Regions from separate parts of the Sporosarcina sp. SG10008 genome, predicted to be linked through region 1. Evidence: riboswitches for the same ligand, from Rfam matches in the RefSeq annotation. Region 1 holds a riboswitch; the other holds the start of a gene.

What was found. A riboswitch is a leader RNA that binds a small molecule or an ion and turns the genes downstream of it on or off. The one in region 1 is predicted to bind FMN.
Region 2: it holds a riboswitch for FMN, as region 1 does, so the genes downstream of both, ACGLYD_RS10385 (ECF transporter S component) here and ribD (bifunctional diaminohydroxyphosphoribosylaminopyrimidine deaminase/5-amino-6-(5-phosphoribosylamino)uracil reductase RibD) in region 1, are expected to answer to the same signal.

The regions. Positions count from the first base shown of each region.
Region 1 is NZ_CP172607.1:748,885-759,909, reverse strand. Features, by position in the region: gene ribE (riboflavin synthase) at 1-391, opposite strand, end outside; gene ribD (bifunctional diaminohydroxyphosphoribosylaminopyrimidine deaminase/5-amino-6-(5-phosphoribosylamino)uracil reductase RibD) at 764-1,477, opposite strand; FMN riboswitch at 1,537-1,684, opposite strand; gene ACGLYD_RS03805 (glycine betaine ABC transporter substrate-binding protein) at 1,900-2,799, opposite strand; gene ACGLYD_RS03800 (glycine betaine ABC transporter substrate-binding protein) at 3,153-4,052, opposite strand; gene ACGLYD_RS03795 (proline/glycine betaine ABC transporter permease) at 4,049-4,900, opposite strand; gene ACGLYD_RS03790 (glycine betaine/L-proline ABC transporter ATP-binding protein) at 4,893-6,155, opposite strand; gene ACGLYD_RS03785 (GbsR/MarR family transcriptional regulator) at 6,374-6,931, shown strand; gene ACGLYD_RS03780 (DUF2087 domain-containing protein) at 7,630-8,730, opposite strand; gene ACGLYD_RS03775 (OsmC family protein) at 8,867-9,310, opposite strand; gene ACGLYD_RS03770 (methyl-accepting chemotaxis protein) at 9,398-11,025, opposite strand, start outside.
Region 2 is NZ_CP172607.1:2,129,817-2,140,841, reverse strand. Features, by position in the region: gene ACGLYD_RS10405 (response regulator transcription factor) at 1-228, shown strand, start outside; gene ACGLYD_RS10400 (ATP-binding protein) at 221-2,005, shown strand; gene sigX (RNA polymerase sigma factor SigX) at 2,051-2,614, shown strand; gene ACGLYD_RS10390 (hypothetical protein) at 2,580-3,812, shown strand; FMN riboswitch at 3,889-4,020, shown strand; gene ACGLYD_RS10385 (ECF transporter S component) at 4,230-4,811, shown strand; gene ACGLYD_RS10380 (ferredoxin) at 5,015-5,266, opposite strand; gene ACGLYD_RS10375 (helix-turn-helix domain-containing protein) at 5,376-6,416, shown strand; gene ACGLYD_RS10370 (ATP-dependent DNA helicase RecQ) at 6,416-7,852, shown strand; gene ACGLYD_RS10365 (LysM peptidoglycan-binding domain-containing protein) at 8,046-8,708, shown strand; gene ACGLYD_RS10360 (metallophosphoesterase) at 8,931-9,716, shown strand; gene ACGLYD_RS10355 (YpdA family putative bacillithiol disulfide reductase) at 9,735-10,709, shown strand; gene ACGLYD_RS10350 (asparaginase) at 10,777-11,025, opposite strand, start outside.

The DNA.
Region 1 (11,025 bases):
ACTTCAATAATTTAGTTGCGATACTGATTTCCATATAGATTGCATTTTCTTTTTGTCTAACCGAAACAATTTCGCCAGTGCCATCGACATGTCCACTGACTATATGTCCGCCGAAACGACCATTCGCCGCCATCGCACGTTCTAAGTTAACTGGACTTCCCGTACGCAATGCTTGAAGCGTTGTCGCTTTAACAGTTTCAGGCATGACATCAGCTGTAAAATGATTGCTCGAGAAATCTGATACCGTCAAACAGACACCATTCACCGCCAGACTATCGCCTTTTTTAACATCGCTAAGCACTTTGCTACAACGGATTGATAGTTGCAATGAATTCGCTGCTGGCCTAACCGCTGAAACTGTTCCTACTTCTTCAATAATCCCAGTAAACAACTGCTGTCAATCCTCCTTCAGAAACCTGGCATGAAAGCTGATATCGTCCCCTATTTGTCGCACATCTAAAAAACGCAGGGATTCACCTTCTGCCATCAGGTTCCAAGTATCATTCACGAACAATGAAGAACCGTTGTCGATTAATTTCGGAGCCATATACAAATACAGTTCATCTGAGACCTTCATTGATGAAACTGAAATGAACTTTGCTACCGCTTTCAGCGAACAACGTCATGATTTCTTTATCAGCAAAACGTTTTAAACCTTCATTCAAAAAAGATACGTTTTCTAAAATCCTTTTAATTGAAACTAAAGGATGTTCAAAAAAAGTAGTTTCAGAATGTGTTGAATCGAGTGTGAAAATAACTGTTTCTACAGCGCCGTCTGTAACAACCTTCGCTGATTTGGCGTCCTGAGATGCTGGTCTAAAATAATTAGAATTGGGTTCTTTCCACCATGGGGCAAACGGGTGGTGAGGAAAGGGTTATCGTGAAGTACGGTTTGTACGTCTACCAAAATAGCATCATGGGTATGGCGGAGGTGATGGACATCGGTTCGTGATGCAGCCGAAGTAATCCATTTGCTGTTCCCGTTCTGCGTTGAAAGTCTACCGTTAAGAGGTGCGGTGGCTTTCAAGGTAACGTATGGTTTCCCGTATCTGATGAAATGAAAAAATGCTTGGTTTAACTGCTCTGCCTCTTCCTGCAAAATGCCGGTAATGACTTCAATCCCAGCAACTTTAAGAAGCCCGATTCCCGCTCCATTGACGGAGGGATTCGGATCGATAGACACAACAAAAACACGTTGAATTCCAGACGAAATAATGAGATCTGTACACGGGGGTGTTTTCCCAGTATGGGCACACGGTTCCAGTGTCACGTATAGATCCGCACCAATAGAATTCGTACCTGCCATTGCCAGCGCATGCACTTCAGCATGAGCTGTCCCAGCTTTCAAGTGCGCACCAGCCCCTAAAATCCGGCCGTCTTTCACACAAACAGCACCAACAAGTAGATTTGGCGAGGTTTGTCCTTGTGCACTACGCGCCAGTTCAAGAGCAAGTCTCATATAATGTTGAGGGTCCATTGGCATTCCCCCTTTCGTTTTTTGAAAGGGCAGAGCCTGCAAGCACAGCACGTATATCCAAACAACTTCTCCCATCCAGACTATAACTGTCGGTGCCGGAATTTCACCAGCTCCACCGCCTTCCAAGCAAGGAAGGACGGGTCACGGACTGACGAGCTATGCTCGATCACCGCCGGTAAGGAATTTCACCTTGCCCCGAAGAGTTTGTTTATACGTGCCGACTTAAAGTTATCATACTGCTGCCATAAAATCAAAAAAGACTCAGTCTGATTGAACAGAGCTGAGTCTTCTATATATGATGAAATAAGAATACCATTGCATTTGCAACATATAATAAACCCGGAAAACCACTGCGAATTGCAGCGTTCTTCCGGGTTCATTATCCTATTGCTCGCGTTTAAATAACACTGACATTCTATTACTTATTTCTTCAAGTCTTCAATTGAATTGATGTCCATATACTTCGGTACCACTAAACCAATCTTAACGCCTTCCATATTGACGCCAAGTTCTTCGAATTTACCTTCGAATTTATCAGCGTATGTTTTAGCTGTAATTGGCAACCAAGCTGCAAGTGATGCATCTGCACTACCGTCAGCTACCGCAGTCCATAGCGGGCCTAATTCAACTTGTGTCAATGTAACCTTAAAGCCCATTTCTTCCAGAACAAGTTTCATGACGTTATGGCTTGCGATTTCGCTGTCCCATGCTGCATAAGCCAGTTTAATTTTATCGCCGTCCACCTTCTCCACACCATTTGTCCATTCTGCCACTAACTCTTCGTTTGCATCGATCCAGTTTCGTGCCGCTATTTCTTCTTTTTCACCTTCTTGTATCGCTACCATAACTTCTCCCATATCTTCCTCAGTCCATTTGAACTGTGATAGGATTTTATGTGCTTCTGGTAAATCTTCTTGCAGACCAATTCTCCCGATTGTACGGATTTGTTCTTCTCCACCATACACACCTTTTGGATCTTCAAGGTATTTCAAATCGAATTTCATGAATTTCCAATGTGGTGTCCAGCCCGTTATGATGATTGGCTGTTCTTTGTCATATGCTTTTTTTAGTGAAGCTGTCATAGCTGCGCCTGAACCTGTTGTCAACTTCCAATCTTTAAGTTCATATTCTACCAGCGCTTTTTCAGTCGCCTCCATAATTCCTGCACCTGGATCGATACCCGTAATCTTATAGTCTACTGATTCGCCAACTGTTTTCGTGGAGTCTCCGTCTGCTTCATTCTTGTCACTGCCACATGCAGCAAGTCCAACTGCAAGTAGAGCAACTGCCCCAAGTCCCAATACTTTTTTTGATAATTTCATCGTCTAATTCCCCCTTATTTTTTCTTTCCTGCGCGTTTCGTGATGCAATAAATGATTGCTACGATCCGGTACCAATTGTGTAACAGCCATTGAAGCAATAACTACCATGAATAGGAAAGCACAATACTTCCATTTTACTTACCTTTTTGCCGTTCAATTTGTGTAGATACTGTTCATTCTGCATTCTCAGTTCGAAGCTTATATCATAAGAATCACACTCAATAAAACCCGGAAAACCGCTGCATATTACAGCGTTCTTCCGGGTTCATTGTCCTAGTTATTACGCTAGCTAATGCAAGTCTTATACTATTAGAAAAACGATTTACGTTTAAATAGAAGTAGAATTCTGTTGTTTATTTCTTCAAGTCTTCAATCGAATCGATGTCCATATATTGTGGTACAACAAGACCTACTTTGACACCTTCCATATTGATGCCAAGCTCTTCGAATTTACCTTCGAATTTATCAGCATATGTTTTATGTGTTAATGGCATCCAAGCTGCAAGCGATGCATCTGCACTACCGTCAGCAACTGCAGTCCATAATGGACCTGCTTCAACTTGTGTTAATGTCACTTTATAACCCATATCTTCTAAAACAAGTTTCATGACGTTATGACTAGCGATTTCACTGTCCCATGCAACGTAAGCAAGTTTGATCTTGTCGCCGTCCACTTTTTCAACGCCTTCAGTCCATACAGCCACTTTTTCTTCATTTGCTTCAACCCATTTTTGTGCTGCCGCGTCTTCTTTTTCACCTTCTTGAATAGCTACCATTATTTCTCCCATATCCTCTTCAGTCCAGTTGAACTTCGATAAGATTTGGTGCGCTTCTGGCAGATCTTCTGCTAATCCGATTCTTCCGATTGTACGGATCTGCTCTTCCCCACCGTACACACCTTTTGGATCTTCAAGATATTTCAAATCGTATTTCGCAAATTTCCAATGTGGTGTCCAACCTGTAACGATAATCGGTTGCTCTTTGTCATATGCTTTTTTCAGTGAAGCTGTCATTGCCGCACTTGAACCTGTTGTAAGATCCCAATCTGTAAGGTCATATTCTGTAAGCACTTTTTCAGTAGCTTCCATGATACCTGCACCTGGATCGATACCTGTAATCTTATAGTCTACTGATTCACCAACTGTTTTCGTGGAGTCTCCGTCTGCTTCATTCTTGTCACTGCCACATGCAGCAAGTCCGACTGCAAGCAGTGCAACCGCTCCAAGTCCTAATACTTTTTTTGTTAATTTCATAGTTTAGTTCCCCCTTGTTTTTTCTTTCCTGCGTGTTGCGTGATGCGATCTAAAATGATTGCTACGATAACGATGGACAATCCGGTTTCAAAACCGACACCCGTTTTCAGTTGTGTAACAGCTCGGTAAACTTCTTCACCAAGCCCTGGCGCACCAACCATCGATGCAATAACGACCATCGATAGGGAAAGCATAATACTTTGATTGACACCCGCCATAATTGTCGGTTTTGCAAGCGGAATTTGTACTTTGCTCAATCTCTGCCAAGTTGTAGAACCAAATGCTTCTGTCGCTTCGATTAAATCTTTCGGAACTTGTTCAATTCCAAGCATTGTCAAACGAATTGTTGGCGGCATTGAGAAGATAACAGATGCCACAACACCTGGGACGACCCCGATGTTAAAGAAGAATATAGCTGGCAATAAATAAACGAATGCCGGCATGGTTTGCATCAAATCCAATAAGGGATTGATAATTTTTCTTGCTGTCGCTTGTTGTGATCCCCAAATACCGACTGGAATACCGATAATCAGCGCGAAGAATACAGAGGTGAGTACGAGCGCTAGCATTTGCAGCATCGGGTACCAATAGCCCAAGTAATCGATGAACAGCAAGCCGAACAATGTAAATATGGCAATGCGGCGAGTAGATACGAACCACGCAAGCAAGGCAAATAACACGGCAAGTAAAATAGATGGCACGATATCGAGCAATTCCACTGATCCTTCAACTATTCCTTTGAGAAAATCTGAAATTCCGTCAAACACTGTACCGAAAGTAAGTACGAGCCAATCGACTCCATTGTCAATCCACTCCGCAAATGGCAAACGAGGTAAATATTTATCCATTTATCTTCGCCTCCGTATCCGTTTGTTCATCGGAATCGAAAGTTCCGTTATTATTGATAAACTGATTATCACCTGATAATGCACCAATCAATGCACCACGAATAATAATTCCCTGAAGCTTGTTATTTTCATCAACGACAGCAACCGGAATAACCGCTGTCGATACGATATCGAACAGATCGATTAGTACGGTATCCAGAAGAATCATCGGAAGGTCGGTAATCATTATTTCTTCAAGTGTCTTCCCTGTTTCAATAGCCGAACTCGCATCTTGAGCCGTGACCGCACCTAAAAGACGCTTTGCTTTATCGACAACGTAAATTGAAGATATCCCAAGTTGTTTCATCATTCGAAGAGCTACTCTCGCTCCACGGTCGATTTGAACTGTCTCTGCTTTTTTCATAATATGTCCCGCTGTCAATACTTTAGATAGATCCACATCTTCAACAAAGCGTTCTACATATTCATTTGACGGACTCATCAATATCTCTTCGGGCGTACCCACTTGAACAATTTCCCCGTCTTTCATCAATGCAATGCGGTCGCCTATACGTAGTGCCTCATCTAAGTCATGCGTAATAAAAATAATTGTTTTCCCCATATCATTATGAAGTTGCAATAATTCGTCTTGCATATCTTTGCGGATTAACGGATCAAGCGCACTGAATGCTTCGTCCATCAGCAAAATATCTGGTCCATTAGCTAGCGCTCTCGCTAAACCAACACGCTGTTGCATGCCTCCGCTCAACTGGCTAGGGAATTGATCTTCATATCCTGCAAGTCCGACTAGTCCTAAGGATTCTTTCGCTTTGACTTGACGTTCTGCCTTCGCTACTCCTTGGATTTCTAAGCCATATTCCGCGTTTTCAAGAATCGTCTTGTGGGGAAAGAGTGCGAAGTTTTGAAATACCATTCCAATTTTCTTACGCCTTACATTACGGAGTTGTTCTTTATTCATCCCGACGATGTCCTCACCGTCTAGCAGGATATTGCCCATTGTTGGGTCAATCAGCCTATTCAGTAATCTAACAAGCGTTGATTTTCCGCTACCTGACAATCCCATAATGACGAATATTTCACCATCATACACATCGAATGATGCATTTTTCACCCCGACTGTTGCGCCGGTCGCTTTCAAAATCTCACCTTTTGTTTTTCCTTCTTTTAGAAGCTGGGAAGCCCGCTTCGCATTTTTACCGAAAATCTTTGTGGTGTTTATCACTTCGATTTTCTTACTGGCAATCTGATCACTCATACATACACTCCTTATATTTTAAAAACTGACGAATGTCTTCTAGTATAGCTGTCTTTTTTTTGCATTACAACCGTTTTCTCAATTTAAATGGTTTGTACAGAAAAAACTGTACGAACTTTTATTGCTACGAATTGCTTTTTAAGATAGGATATAATACGCTATAAGAAATGAGCTGGATCGGTTAATAAATGCCGGTTATAGTGGAGGGAAGACGTTGTATGAACGGTAATGAAAAACTTGAAAAAGCTCGTGAGCGGATTATTGAATCCATCGCACAAAATATACATCTTTATGGTCTTACACCTTCTGCTGGAAGACAGTATGGCACGATGTTTTTTCATAATGAGCCGTTAACATTGGATGACATGACAGAAGAACTCGGGATGAGCAAAACGAGCATGAGCACATCTGTCAGAGCACTATCCGATTTGAAGTTAGTGGAACGTGCTTGGAAAAGAGGGGTCCGAAAAGACCTTTATCAAGTGAAGGATGATTGGTATCAAAGCTTTATCGACCTATTTTCAATAAAGTGGAGAAGATCTGTTTCCTTTCATTCAGCTGCAATAAGAAGATCTTTGGCTGAACTGGAAGGACTTGTGAACGATCCCGCGATAGATGATGAATTGAGAGAAGAAGTAACTATAGATATTGAAAAATTACTATACCTACGAGATTATTACGATTGGCTTGATCGTCTTGTTGATGCTTTTGAAGATCATGATATTTTTAATCTCGTGCCAATTAAAAAGCCTGAACAGGATACGCCAAATAAGTGAACACAAGAAAAGCGGAAGGCGCCTTCTAGACGCGACAGGCATAAGTCGATCCAGCGACGTGGCGCTCTTTGCCACATAGCTGGATTGCTTTCAAGGAACCTAGCCTAAGTACGCCGCGTCCTGCGGCAATGGCTAGGTGACCCACATCCTGTGGGCCTCCGAGCGGCTGGCGCCTGGAGCTAGACACTATTATAAGTCAAAAAAATGTATACTTTCTTATCTTTTAAGAAAAGCAGAAGCGCCTTGGTAGACATGAAAAAGACGGCAATACACATAACTGTGTATTGCCGTCTTTTTGACTAGTAAAGAAGTGTCACTTTATATAAAGGACCACATGATTACATGCATAATCTTTGCTAAAAGTAAGCAAGGAACAACATTGTACAACGTGAAAGAGTGCCCGAAATTGCATCTTCGGGCACTTACAATCTCTATACAAAGTCATCTATTCGCTTCTTTAAAACATAACTGCATTTTTCACTTGAACATTGTAGGTACGCGACAGGCAACTATTCTCAACAAGATTAATGGAAAGAGCGTGACCAGAAGTGACGCATGCCCCTCGGTAAAACTGTCGTGATTATTTCGCCGAAAGCGAGCCGGAAATGGTCCAGTGAAAATGGATTTCCCAAGCCTTACTCAACGGTGTTTTATACAAATAAATGGTTAATCAACAGACGTGTCTTCTTAACTGTCTATCACATTTTTTTAATACGATTGTATCCTTTTTCCCCATATGGCTGTAACTCTTCTACCCACTTATCCAACTGCTTCTCAAGGATTTTACTTTTACTAATCCCCTGCCAATCCTTTTCATCTATCGTTTCAAGTATTTCAATTTCAAAATTGTCTTTTCCATGTTCATCCCAATCGGTTTGTAGTTCTTTATTTTTATGCCCACCGGTAGTTAACATGAATTTTAATCCGTTCAATGTTTTGAAATTCGGTGTCGAATTTACAAAAAGCTTCCCGTTCTTTACATTCTTGATTTGAAATATTCCATAACTCGGTTTATCTTCTTTCGCCTTCAATTTCATTTCTTTTTTAAAATCCATTTCATCGACATCTCCTTTTTCTAGACTTTGCACAAGGCGATATGCACTTCCTTCAGCATTACGCGTTAACACATCACGGTCGACCATCTCCCGCCGTAACAGCATATAATCTTCGAAGATCGTCACCAAAATTGCATTGACTTCACCTTCTGAATACACTTTATTCGGTTTGAAGAGCAACGCAATTTCTGCTAGCAGGCGATTTTTTTCTTGCTCTTTCATACGTAGTGTTTTCAAACGCCCATCCTCCTCAGAGAAATAGCGCGCTAATTCTGTTGAAGGTTCAAATGATTTCTCATTCGGCTTATCGATATTCGGTTCATCTGTTACGATTTCTTGTTGCCGTTTCACTAAATTCATGAGAGCCAGCAGTGTTTTTGCTTGTTTTTCTTTTTTGCGTAATGAAAAACGATGATTACGAATCGTCGACATGCTTCCGATTTTCAGTTCCTGTTGAATTTCTTTATCTGTCTTTCCTGCGTAAATCAAAGAAAGCAATTTCGACTGTTGGTCGGACAGCCCCGTCTGTTCCTTACCACCTGAGAGTAATCGTTCAAAAACACTGCCATGCGTCCTTTCAATATGGTGTTCCATATAACGCCAATCTGTGAAAAGTACATCTCCTACAGGATAAATGATCCCTTTTTCAACTTCTTCACCACATAATAAACAGCGATAATAACGATTCTCTTCGATGTATCCCTTTTCCATAACTTCTACCGGGTAATCTAGTGACATATCCATTTAAACATAAACACCTTTCTCTCCACACTGTTTTTATATAAACAAATATACACTTCATCTACATTAAATACAATCTTATTTTTCTGTATAAAAAAACCGTACTCCATAGAGCACGGTTTTTGAACATCTTAGCATTCTATTTTATTACAGTTGTATCTAACTCAATTTCTACATTTCCTTTGATAGCACGACTAATCATACAGGACGTTTCAGCTTTTTCCGCAAGCTTGTGTGCCAGTGCTTCATCCTTTTCAGTTGCGTCCTTTTTCAATACGATTTCTGGTTTATGAATAATCTTTTTATATGTAATGACACCGTTCGTTACATCGACAACACCAACTGACTCCATCGTCAAGGCGACTTTCTCCAATTTACTTCGCTCCATCATAGCCGCAAGTGTAATAATATAACATGTCGCCGCTGCACCTAGCAGCATTTCATCCGGATTTGTACCAATTCCCGGCCCGTCCATTTCGGGTGGAATTGAAATCTCCGTCTTTAAATTTCCCGCATCGATTGTTCCTATATCATTCCGTAAACCTGGCCAGTCAGCTTTTAAATGGAAGTGATGTTGTGCCATAAGAAAAGTCCCCCTTTGACTATTTTGTTTCTTTCATTATACAGGTTACTATCCGTCATACAGGTTACTATCCGTCGATTCAGTAAATCAAATTGAAGTAGTGAATTGATTGGCGTTAACCAACAGTTTATTGGAAAGAGAAGATAACTCTGACCCCGTTTTTTCAACAGCTTGCATCGCTTCAAATTGTTCCTGAAATGCGCGCATCATTTGAGCTGCATTACTTTTATTTTTTTCGGAAACATTTTCTACTTGTTTCGTAGATGCCTCCAATAACGGTAGTCCGCTTTCCAACGAGTTCAAGTGATCTTTCATAACAAATAACCTTCGATCCAATACCTTGATTTGATCTGCAGCGGCCTTGAAATTCCCACTATTTTCTTGTGTAATACTTTCAAAATTTATTGCATCTACTTGCATCTCTTCTATATTCAAAGTAGTCCTATCAACGGATTGTTCCATTTCTAAAATAGTACCTTTAATTTCTCCTGTAGCGTTAGCCGATTGCTCCGCTAATCGTTGGACCTCATTTGCTACCACTAAGAATCCTGCTCCTGCTTTTCCAGCTCTAGTTGCTTCGATTTTCGCATTTAATGCAAGCATACGCGTTTGGTCAGTAATGCTATCAATGGTGCTAACTACACTAGAAACGGACATGAACTTTTCATGTAAGTCATCAATCGTTTGAATGACACTTTCCATACTTCGGAAGAAGATTCTCATCATTTTTGCTGCCTCGATTGTCGAAGTCTCTCCTGTTTTCACGACTTGTTTTGTAATCGTTGACTCATGAAAAACTTCTTCCATTTCATTAAACAACGTAGCCATTTGAACTTTCATCTGCTGGAAGGCTTGCTGCTGTGTTGCTGATACAGAAACCGTCTCTGCAGCAATCGTCTCCAACTCTGAAACCTGAGCATTCAAATAATCATTTTTTGTCAGCAGTGCAGTTGAGCTGACGTTTAAATGACTTCCAGTCTGTGCTAGTTGTATACTAGTGTTTTTTATTTCCACGAGCATATAGGACATACTTTCAATCATCATCTTGAAGCTTTTAATGAGCGATTGGAATTCAGGTGTAGAAGATTGAATCGCCAAATCGACTCCTAAATCCCCTTCCCTGACCATGCGCATTTTTTGTTGCAATACAATTATCGGTTTCGTCATTCGGTGAATCGTCGGCGCAATCAGTAACAATGCGATGATTAACGCAATTAGGATCGATATCAAAATTTGGGTTCCCATTTCTTTCGTATCCGCCAAATAATCACTGTCCGGAACGACAATAACAAATTCCCCGCCTAACTCTTGAACACGATAATAGCTAATAGTATGCGGATTTCCTTGGATTGTTTCATGTAAAATACCTTTACCGTCTTGTTTGATTTTCTCCACAATTTGATTGGACAAACTCAGATTCGTATTTTTACTAACCGCAAAGGGAATCAGTTGATCATCTTTTGAGTAAAACATCGTTGCATTATAACCATCTTGAGTTAAGGATACATGCTGCCTCTTAACAACCTCTTCAAGAGCAGACATAAAATTTTCCTTATTCCCGATATGTATCAACATCAATGTTTTCGCTAGATCATTGACAATTGTCACCTCTCGTTCCAAATGGGAAGAGACGAGTTCAATAGTGCTTTTCGTCATTTTTTCATACGCTGTGGATCCTATTGTAACCGTGGATATTAGCAGGATTGTTAGAATTG
Region 2 (11,025 bases), 1.4 Mb from region 1:
AAAGAGTACGAATTGCTCTATTTTCTTGCGAAGTCGCCTGACAAAGTATTCGACAGAGAGCAGCTATTAAAAGAAGTGTGGCATTATGAATTTTTCGGAGATCTCCGTACAGTAGATACGCATGTCAAACGGCTACGTGAAAAGCTAAGCCGCGTTTCTGAACAAGCAGCAAAAATGATTGTTACTGTTTGGGGAGTCGGTTACAAGTTCGAGATTCCTAATGAATAGAATATGGAATTCAATTGTCGGGAAGCTATGGGCAACCATATTGCTTCTCGTTTCTTTTGTATTATTTATTGTTACGGCCTTGCTCCTTGAATTCCTAGATGACTTCCATACACAACAGGCTGAGGAATCATTGCGAAGGGAAGCAACAACGATCGGGAAAATTGTTAATGATCACGAAAGTCAAACTTCGATGAACTTGATTATTGATGACATTCTTGACGACGAAACGAATGCGATGATCGTCGATACCAATGGGGAAGTTACGCATTCATTCCATAAAGGATTGAACAAGGATAGAATAGAAAATAAAGTGCTCTATGAATCCATGTTTTACGCCGCTGAAAAGAATAATAAACAAGTTGTAAAAGAGATGATCTTACCTTCGATTAATGAAGAGAATGTCATGGAACAATACCTTGTTCTATCCTATCCACTTGAAAAAGGAGAGCAACTCGGTAGCTCAGTTATCATTTATCAAAGCCTTGAAGCCGTCCATAGGACAACAGAAAGTACTACACGTATCGTATTCTTATCAGCATTTATTGCCTTTATTTTAACAACATTTTTCGCCTTTTTCCTGTCAACAAGAATTACTTCCCCTTTACGTGGATTGAGGCAGGCGGCATTTGAATTATCGAAAGGGAATTTCGATACAAGATTGCCTGTAATGCAAAATGATGAAATTGGCCAGCTTGCAACTGCATTCAATCAGATGGGTAGACAGCTTAAATACCACGTTGAACTTATTAATCAGGATAAAGAGCAGCTTTCAAGCATCCTTACATCGATGACTGATGCTGTCATTACATTTAATCGAGATTATACAATCCTGCTAAGTAATCCACAAGCTGAACAGTTATTGCAGAATTGGTATTTTAAAAATGGCGCACAAGAGGGTAACCATCATATCCCACCGGCGATTTTTCATATGCTTGAACATGTTATTACGTTCGCTGAGGAAGTTGAAGATGAATTAGAATTAGGTGGACAGTTTTATGGAATCTCTATTAGCCCGTTGTATAGCGGAAATAGTATTCGTGGGGCAGTTGCTGTCTTACGTGATATGACAGATCAGCATAAGCTTGAGAAACTTAGATCCGACTTCATAGCAAACGTATCCCATGAACTTCGGACACCGATATCTATGTTGCAGGGGTACAGTGAAGCCATTATTGATGGAGTTATAACAAGTGATGAAGAGCGCGACGAAATGGTACAGATCATACACGATGAATCGAAAAGGATGGGCCGACTTGTGACGGATCTTCTCGATCTCGCAAGGATGGAATCAGGACATATGCGACTTTACAAAGACGATCTATCGATGATTCCTTTTCTCGACCGGATAGTCAATAAATTCATGCAAGTTGCGCGTGAAGCAAATGTCGATTTGACTTTCGAATTCTTGGAAGATACAGTACTCATTTCAAATGTAGATGAAGACCGTATGGAGCAAGTATTGACGAATTTAATAGACAATGCAATCCGCCATACACCTGATGGGGGAAGTGTTAGACTTGGAATACAAAAACAAGTTGATATGATTGAAATAACAGTGACAGATACAGGTGTTGGAATTCCGCAAGAGGACTTACCGTATATCTTCGAACGTTTTTACAAAGCAGATAAAGCGAGAACTAGAGGAAAAGGTGGAACAGGTCTTGGACTCGCCATCGCGAAAAGCATTATCGACTCACATGGTGGCAAGATCGCTGCAACAAAAGGCGACACTGAAGGAACGATTTTCAGTTGCATATTGCCCTTAAAAAAGATGTAACTTAATAGCTTGAAATACGACTAATTGATAGAACGGGGGTATTTCATGGACGACTCCGTTTTCCATCGGCTTTACGAACAGTACCATCAGGATGTGTTCAAGTTTCTTATCTATTTGACGAGAGACCGTGACCATGCTGAGGACCTCATGCATGAAGTCTATGTGAGGGTACTGCGTGCCTACGCCGGTTTTGAGGGGAAAAGTTCCGAGAAGACATGGCTCTTTTCAATTGCTAAAAATGTAGCAATCGACCATTTCAGGAAAAATACAGTTCGTAAAAAGCATCTGTTCGATAAATTCGACTGGGAAAAGAGCGAACTCGTATCGACAGGTATCCTGCCGGAAGAAATCGTAACACTCAGTGAAGAGATGCAAGAGCTGCTGCAAGCACTTAATACATGTACTGGTGATCAGAAAATGGTTATCATCATGCGCTATTTCCAAGATCTTTCCATAGCTGAAACAGCCGAAATTCTTAGCTGGACAGAAGGCAAAGTGAAGACAACACAACATAGGGCGATCAAAGCATTACAAAAGAAATTGAATGCTCTTCCGACAGAAGGGGGGAAACTAGATGACCCACAAAGATTGGAACGACAACAAGATTGAAAAACTCCTCGGTGATGTGCCTGACATATCAGATAATCGTCCAATGTCGGAAATACTGGCACGGCTGAAGCAAGATGAACGGCTGAATACGCCTCACCGTAAAAAATCAAAGAAATGGATGCCAGCACTTGTCGCTGTTGCTGCTTTGCTTGTTATCGGCCTGTTGGTTCCTTCTATGTTTGGTGAAAATGAATTGTCAATGAAGGATCAAAGTACCGACAATAAAATGATGCAAAGTGAGGACGCCGAGCCTTCTGCAAGAGGTGCGAGTTTGGAAAATGAATCGAGTACGGATGAAGAAGCGGAAATGGGCACAATGGATGGATTTTCTACTAAGATGGCATCTGAAACAGGGAGGACACACCATTTTGCTGTCTACTCCGAAGACGTTATCGATAGTACACTATTCCATTTAGGTCTTGCAGGTGATCAAGCTTTAAGCATTCCCATTACATTTATCATTCCGAACAGTCAAATCAAGAAGGATATTGGTTTCTTGGAGCCAACGAGTTATGATTTGTACAAAAAGTATGCGAGTCGTCTCGATGAAAGTGCACTAGGTTTTCAAGAGTACCATCCTTATAAAGGCAATATAGCCGCAGAGGATCATGTAATTATCCACCAGCTACCGCAAGGTCATGGTTATGACATAGGTTCGGGATCGATGGAAGTCTATCTCGACTCTTTACAAGATACGTTTTACGGTTATCAGGAGGTCCGATTTGAGAACGAGGATGGAACTGCGACCATGTTCTCTGAAGTAGGTCAACCGAGCACACCGTTGATTTTGAAAAGTGGTCGTAATCATTTGAATTACTATATGTTTGAACAACAAGATGGACAGCAGTTTCTTACATCGAACTTTTCCCAACCGCAGCCATCGTTGAACGAGGCATTACAGCAGATGAAAGTGAAGCCGAATGATGTTTTCAAGCCAGTCATTCCAAGTACTTTAAATTTTGAAGTAAAGGCAGATGACAAATTGACGACCATCAAATTCACACAACCACTGGATTTGGACGCGATGGAGCCGGAAAAAGCGATGCAAATGGTTGAGGGCATGCTCCTGACAGCAGCTGATTTTGGTGAACAGCTTCAATTCGAAAATGTCGTTCAAGAAGAATGGAACGGTTTTAACTTCAGCCAGCCTTTACCGGTACCGGTTGGATCTAATCCACTTCCACTTATATTGAAGTAAATAGAAAGACCTTTGTAAACAGCCTTGTTTACAAAGGTCTTTTTTTTGTATACAATAAGGTTGTAACAAAATATTGATTCATCTTCGGGGCAGGGTGTAATTCCCGACCGGCGGTAAAGGAAAGTCACTTTCCAAGCCCGCGAGCTTAACAGCTGATACCGGTGTAATTCCGGAGCCGACAGTATAGTCTGGATGGGAGAAGGTGAAGGTGCGGCCATCTTTTTGTGTTGTCTACAAAAAGAGGTGCTTATTTAAATGTGGGTTAAAAGAGAAAGAAATAGTCTCTTTTCTACTCTCTATTTGAGTATACCTTTCAAATCCCTCGAGCTTATTTGCTTTTGGGATTTTTTGTCGACATATACAAGATGGAACGGCCTTTCCTCTTTTGAAGTGAATCGCAAAAGGAGAGAGGAACAAATGAATAACAAAAAGTTGCGAAAGATGATTCTCATCGCGATGTTAGGGAGTATTGCAACTGTTTTGATGCAGTTTAACTTCCCACTACCTGCACTACCTGGATTCCTGAAAATTGATTTCAGTGAGATTCCAGCGGTTTTGGCAATAATGACGATGGGACCTGTAGCAGGTATTGCGGTCGAACTGCTTAAAAATATAATGCACTGGTTCATGTCAGGTAGCCCGACAGGTGTTCCTGTTGGTGAAATTGCAAACTTTGCAACAGGCGTGCTTTTCATAATGCCGATTTATTTTATCTTTAATAAATTTAAAACATCTATTGGTCTAGCGGGAGGCCTCATTGCTGGAACTGTCTCGATGGCTATTGGCATGAGTGTCTTGAATTACCTACTGTTTTTACCAATGTATACGTATTTCATGAATTTCCCAGCCATGGCAGGGAATGAGTTAGCTACTTTTATTGTTTTAGGAGTTCTACCATTTAACTTGATCAAGGGAATTATGCTAATGATTATTTCCATGCTGCTTTTCAAGAGTATGAAAAAATGGATTGCACAACAGCGTACCCAATTAACTTCATAATATAAAAAAAGGTCGTCCCGGGATTTTCCAGGACGACCTTTCCACGTTCGATTTATCTAGCTTCGTGACAGTGGTCTCTCAGCCAATTGGTAGAGCCACTCACGTGTCTTTAACACTATTGTAGAGTAACGTCTGTCTGGGAACCCTCACGACAGGTTGTCGTAGTTTTAAAGCGACTTCTGTTATCGACAGCGCTTGCCTAGTTAATCTTCGTATTTAAGTGCATCGCCATCAAATGGTGCGTCGGCGGTTTTGATAGAATCGGTTGGACAGCCATCGAAAGCGTCTTCTAGGTCTTCCATCAGTTCTTCTGGAACTTCAGCTGTTCCCATGTTATCATCGAGGATAACATAAGCAATTCCTTCATCATCATAATCGTATATATCCGGGGCAGCAGCTCCACACGCACCACACGCTATACATGTATCCTGATCAACGATTGTATATTTAGGCATAGTCTTTCTCTCCTCTTTTCTCCGTACAAACAATTTACTTCACCTTTCATTCTAATGATGTTGACAAGAGTTTTCAACAAAAAACATTTGTTAATCGGAGGAATTCAAAATGAAACTATCTTCAATACTATTAACCATCATAGGCAGAATAGACGGTGAACGAACAATCTATGCGGGACTTCACCTATTACGCGGCAAACGATCGGGACAAACACTGCAAGATGTTGAATACTACGGTTTGAAGGAATTCTTTGGTATTGTACCAAAACTGACAGCTGAACGATTCGATGAGGCGGCTAAACAGTTAAGTGATAGGGGTTTCATCTCAACAATGGATGATTCTTTCGTCAAACTGACGGAGCAAGGTCGCGTGGAAGTTGGCAAATTACCGTCCTACCGATTTAACGGCTGGGATTATAGAGGAAGGGAAATGATTTTTTTCGGAAGGTTATCGCTTGTTGTGCAGACGGTTTCGAATTTCAAAGCAAAGGAAAAATCGTTTATGCCCGCTCAAAAAGACCGTGATATTCAAACTTTTGTTAAAATGCTACTACATAATCAGCGAATCAGTGATCCAGTATTTGCTAAAGGCGTCAGCGAAGAAATTCGGCTATGTATTACTCGAAGTGAAATGGATGAAAGACAAAAAACAATTATCACTCATCGCTTAAGTGGTTTCGGACTGACAGGCTGGACATGGGATCAGTTAGCAGATAATTTGAAACTAAATCCATTCGATATCCGTCTACTATTTATAGAAGGTCTACATATGATGCTTGCTGTCATTATTCTGTCTCCTGATTTGCCTTTTTTGCGAAAAATAGCTGAAAGCGTCAAGGTTTCGACATATTTGACGGATTCCTCTGTAAAAACGAAGCAACTTTTTGATTGTGGCTTTTCTCTTGAAGAAATTGCGATGGCGCGCAACTTGAAACAGAGTACAATTGAAGATCATTTTGTAGAAATGTCTATTAATGATACAGAATTTCCGCTAACACAGTTTGTTTCTGAGGAAGATGCAGAAGCAGTAGCTGGAAAAGTGAAGGAAATTGGAACCCGTAGACTTCGCTTGCTGAAATCTGAATTCGAAACGCTTTCCTATTTTCAACTTCGTCTCATCTTAGGTGCGCGGACGGGAGGGGGCAACTAATGGCTATTCACAAATTATTAAAAGAGAGATTCGGTTTTGATCAATTCAGGGCAGGACAAGAAGATGTCATTCGAGATGTGATTGCGGGCAAGGACACGATTGCAATTTTACCTACAGGTATAGGGAAGTCACTTTGCTACCAATTACCTGCCTATGTACTTGAAGGTACTGTCTTAATCGTTTCACCACTCGTTGCGTTGATGGAAGACCAGGTGGCAATCATGAAAAGGAACGGTGAAAAAAGGGTTGTTGCGTTAAACTCATTTCTTTCTTATTCGGAGAAAAACAGAATAATGGGGGAATTAGGCAGCTATAAATTCATTTTTATATCACCTGAAATGTTGTTGCAAAAAAATGTGACTGCTCATTTTCGTAACATTCAGTTGTCGTTAATTGTTGTTGATGAGGCTCATTGTATTTCTCAATGGGGATTTGATTTTAGACCAGAATATTTGAGGCTAGGAGAATTTTTTGAAGGATTGAATCGACCAGGTATTTTGGCTCTTACCGCAACGGCCGATGATAAAGTAAAGGCTGATATTTGCAGGTATCTGCAACTTCAAATGCCTGCAATTCATCAACATTCGTTGGACCGCCCTAATATTTCTTATTCAATTGTCAAAGTTGATAATGGGATGATGAAAACGGAGTGGATTAAGAATCGTATAGTAACGACGGCGGGTCCTGGAATCATTTATGTGGCATCGCGAAAGCGGGCTGATGAACTATCTCAGCTTCTTCAGCTGGAGGGTGTTTCTGTGGCATCTTATCACGCCGGCAAAGAGCAAGAAGATCGAGCGTTCATTCAGGAACAATTTATCACTGGTGAAATTAGCTGGATATGTGCTACAAATGCGTTTGGAATGGGTATACATAAAGACGATATCCGTCAAGTGATCCATGAACATGTACCTCAAGCTATCGCAAGTTACATTCAGGAAGTGGGGCGTGCGGGACGTGATGGTGATTTAGCGGCAGCGACGTTACTTTTTTCGTCCGATGACGAAGGAAGAACGCGTTTCATTATCCAAGACGATCTCCCTCAAGAATGGGAAATCAAGCACTATAAAAGTCTTCTCGTAGAGAACTATCCGCCTGCTGAAGCAGCTGAACTGGCACGGATTAGCGAAACAGGAAAACGTGTCATAGACTACTACATCGAACGGATGCCGATTGAAGATGTCATTATTCGTATGTCTGAATTGATACGTGAAAAAGAAGCGCAACTACAGACGATGCTTCGATTAGTTCATTCTGAAAGATGTATTCGGGAAGAGATTTTAGGTTTTTTCGGCGAGGCATGTGGAATGAAACCGAAGTTTTGCTGTTCGGTTTGTGGAACAGCGGATGGTCTAAAGCTTGATGTACAAAAAACAATCGTGTTGGATAAACGAATGGTGGATTGGGAGGAAAGGTTGACGGGGCTTCTTGGATAACAGATCCGTTGTCCATTTAACTTCATTCTGAAGAACTATGCCTGATGACTCGTGGAACAAGGAAAGTTGCAGTTCAATCGCCCCTCTGAGTAACCAATATCCTGTTGGTGCAAATACAGCAAGGTGTATTTGATTTTTACGACAAAATTCGTCATAATGAAAGAATAGCACGATGTGATAGGAGAATGTAGCGATGAAAAATGATGATTATAAGACTGACTTTGAAGAGCACAGGAAGGAAATCGGTCTAGACGATGGTCATGAGGTTAGCAAGCTTCCATCGCGTAGCGAATTGCATAGGAAAGGTCGTAAACCTAAAAAGAAATCCAGCCATACGATGATTAATGTTATTCTTGGGTTATTCACACTTATTCCGGTACTCATTTTAGTGTATATTATTTCCGATTTTTATACTCCGGGTGATCGTACGTCAGCAAAAGGTGGGGAAACCGGCACGCTCTTTGAAATGAACAGTGAAAAGCCAGTTGAAAAAACTGCTGATGCTGATAAAGACGATGAAAAAAAAGCAACTAGTAATGAGGACGAAAAGAGTGCTGTGAAAACTGAAGCTGAAGCAAAAGTTGAGGAGAAGCCAGTATCTAAACCAGTAGTGAATGTCAATCCAACACCAGAAAAGAAACCAGAAGTAAAAGTAGAAACGAAGCCGGAGAAGAAACCGGAAGTAAAACCGGAGTCTAAACCAGTAGCAAAAACGCATACGGTTGGTAGTAATGAAAACCTTTATCGTATTTCTTTGAAATATTATGGTAACGGTGGAGGCGTCGAAAAAATCAAAAGCGCAAACGGCTTAACATCGAATGAAATTGGGGTTGGACAGAGACTTGTCATTCCTTGAGGAATAGCAGTATGAAAAAGGCGAAGTATAGATTCTTTGCCTTTTTCTTATGATAATAGGGAAATCTGGGTTTTTTGACACGGAACTGTGTCAAGCTCCAAGCGCCAGACGTTCGGGTCATAAGTGAACCCGGCTAATCGGCAAAAGAATGCCGCTTCGCCGGTCCGCCCTGTGCCTGTCGCATCTACACGGCACTTTGCGCTTATCATATGAAAGGTGGGCATGATTACGGTTAATAAAATGATATGGTCATCTGTTTCGCTGATGATTGGATTTTTAATATATATGTTTATGAGTGCTAGAAGACGGAATGTTATTTACCATAATATGAATGTCGCGTCTGATAGTCAGGCTGACAAAAAAATGTCGGTATTTTTCATTTCAGATATCCATCGGCGTAAAATCGATGATAAATTGCTAGCGAAAGTTCAATCTGCCCATGATATCGATATTGTTATCATTGGCGGTGATCTAGCTGAAAGAGGAGTACCACTAGTACGGATAGCTGAAAATATCCGTAAGTTAGCGCAATTGGGACCGTTATTTTATGTTTGGGGTAATAATGACCGTGAAGTTGGAGAAGAAGAAATGCGAGAGATTATTACTCGTTATGGCGGGAAAATCCTTGACAACGAAAGTAGTGTTATTCCTGGACATCCGCGTTGGGGTATAGCTGGAACGGACGATCCGTCAAGTCGTAATGTCGATATTGACTCGACCCTCCGTGTTGTCAGTCAGTATGACAATGTTATTTTGGTCACGCATACGCCTTCGCTTTTTAGGAAAGTGGAGCAGTTATATGAGCCTCGATTGATGCTTGCGGGGCACACACATGGCGGACAAATTCGAATCGGGAAATACGGTCTACAGGAAAAAGGATCGTTCCGATTGAAGAAGGGTAGAGCGAAGCTAATCAGTAATGGATACGGCACGTCTACGTTGCCACTGAGGCTTGGTGCGGCGCCTGAATGTCACGTCATCGTCATAAATTATGGAGAAGTGTACTAAAGGAGTGTATTAAATAAAATGATACAAAAAGATGTAATAGTGGTAGGGGGAGGTCCATGTGGCCTGTCAGCAGCAATAGAACTGCAAAAACAGGGACTGGATGTTCTTGTTATCGAAAAGGGCAATATAGTCAATTCGATTTATCATTATCCGACGCATCAGACGTTTTTCAGTTCAAGTATGAAGTTGTCTATAGGGGATATTCCATTTATAACGGCTATAGATAGACCAAAGCGGAATGACGCACTTGTTTATTACCGGAAAGTTGCGGAACTGAAAGAAATTCCTATCAATAGTTTTGAAAAGGTAGTTGATGTTGCGAAAATAAGTACGGGATTCCATGTTTTGACGGATAAAGACGAGTATTTAGCAACTAATGTGGTAATCGCGACTGGCTACTACGACAATCCAAATCATCTCGGTATTGAAGGGGAGGACCTCCCGAATGTCTTCCACTATTTTGAAGAGGCACATCCTTACTTCAGAAAAAAAGTGGTTGTAATTGGAGGGAAGAACTCTTCCATCGATGCTGCTCTCGAATTGGAACGTGCTGGGGCACTGGTTTCAGTTGTTTACCGCGGTTCCGATTATTCACCAAGTGTTAAGCCCTGGATTTTACCTGGTTTCGATAGCCTTGTTCGTAGTGGTGAAATTGCTATGCATTTTAATGCGGATGTTGTCAAAATCACGGATGTTTCCGTCACGATTGATATCGCAGGGGAATTGTTTGACATTGAAAATGATTATGTCTTCGCAATGATTGGCTATCATCCCGATCACACTTTCCTAAAAAAGGTTGGTATTTCGATTGAAGAAGAAAGCGGTCGCCCTTCTTTTGACGAAGAAACAATGGAAACGAATGTCGAAGGGCTCTTTATTGCAGGTGTTATTGCTGCGGGGAATAATGCCAATGAGATTTTCATCGAAAATGGTAAGTTTCATGGTGAAATAATTGCGCGTACGATTGATGCAAAACAAAATAGTATAAAATAAAAGCTACCCTTCAATCTAGGAAAACAGGTTGAAGGGCAGCTTTTTGACATTTACATCTACAACAATTTTACTTCGTACAAAGTTCGAGTAATAGTTTTAAGCGTGCTTTCTGGCCACTGAGCCCGTGTTCAAAGCGCACACCCATATCTTTCAGCATCTTACCTCCGCCTTCATACGCATAAATATCCTGTGCAATCCCATTGAAGCATCGGGAAACTAGGATGACTGGAAGACCTTCAGAAAGTAGACGTCTGATTCCGCCGACCACATCAGGTGGGACGTTCCCTTGTCCTAGTCCTTCAAGTACGACACCGTC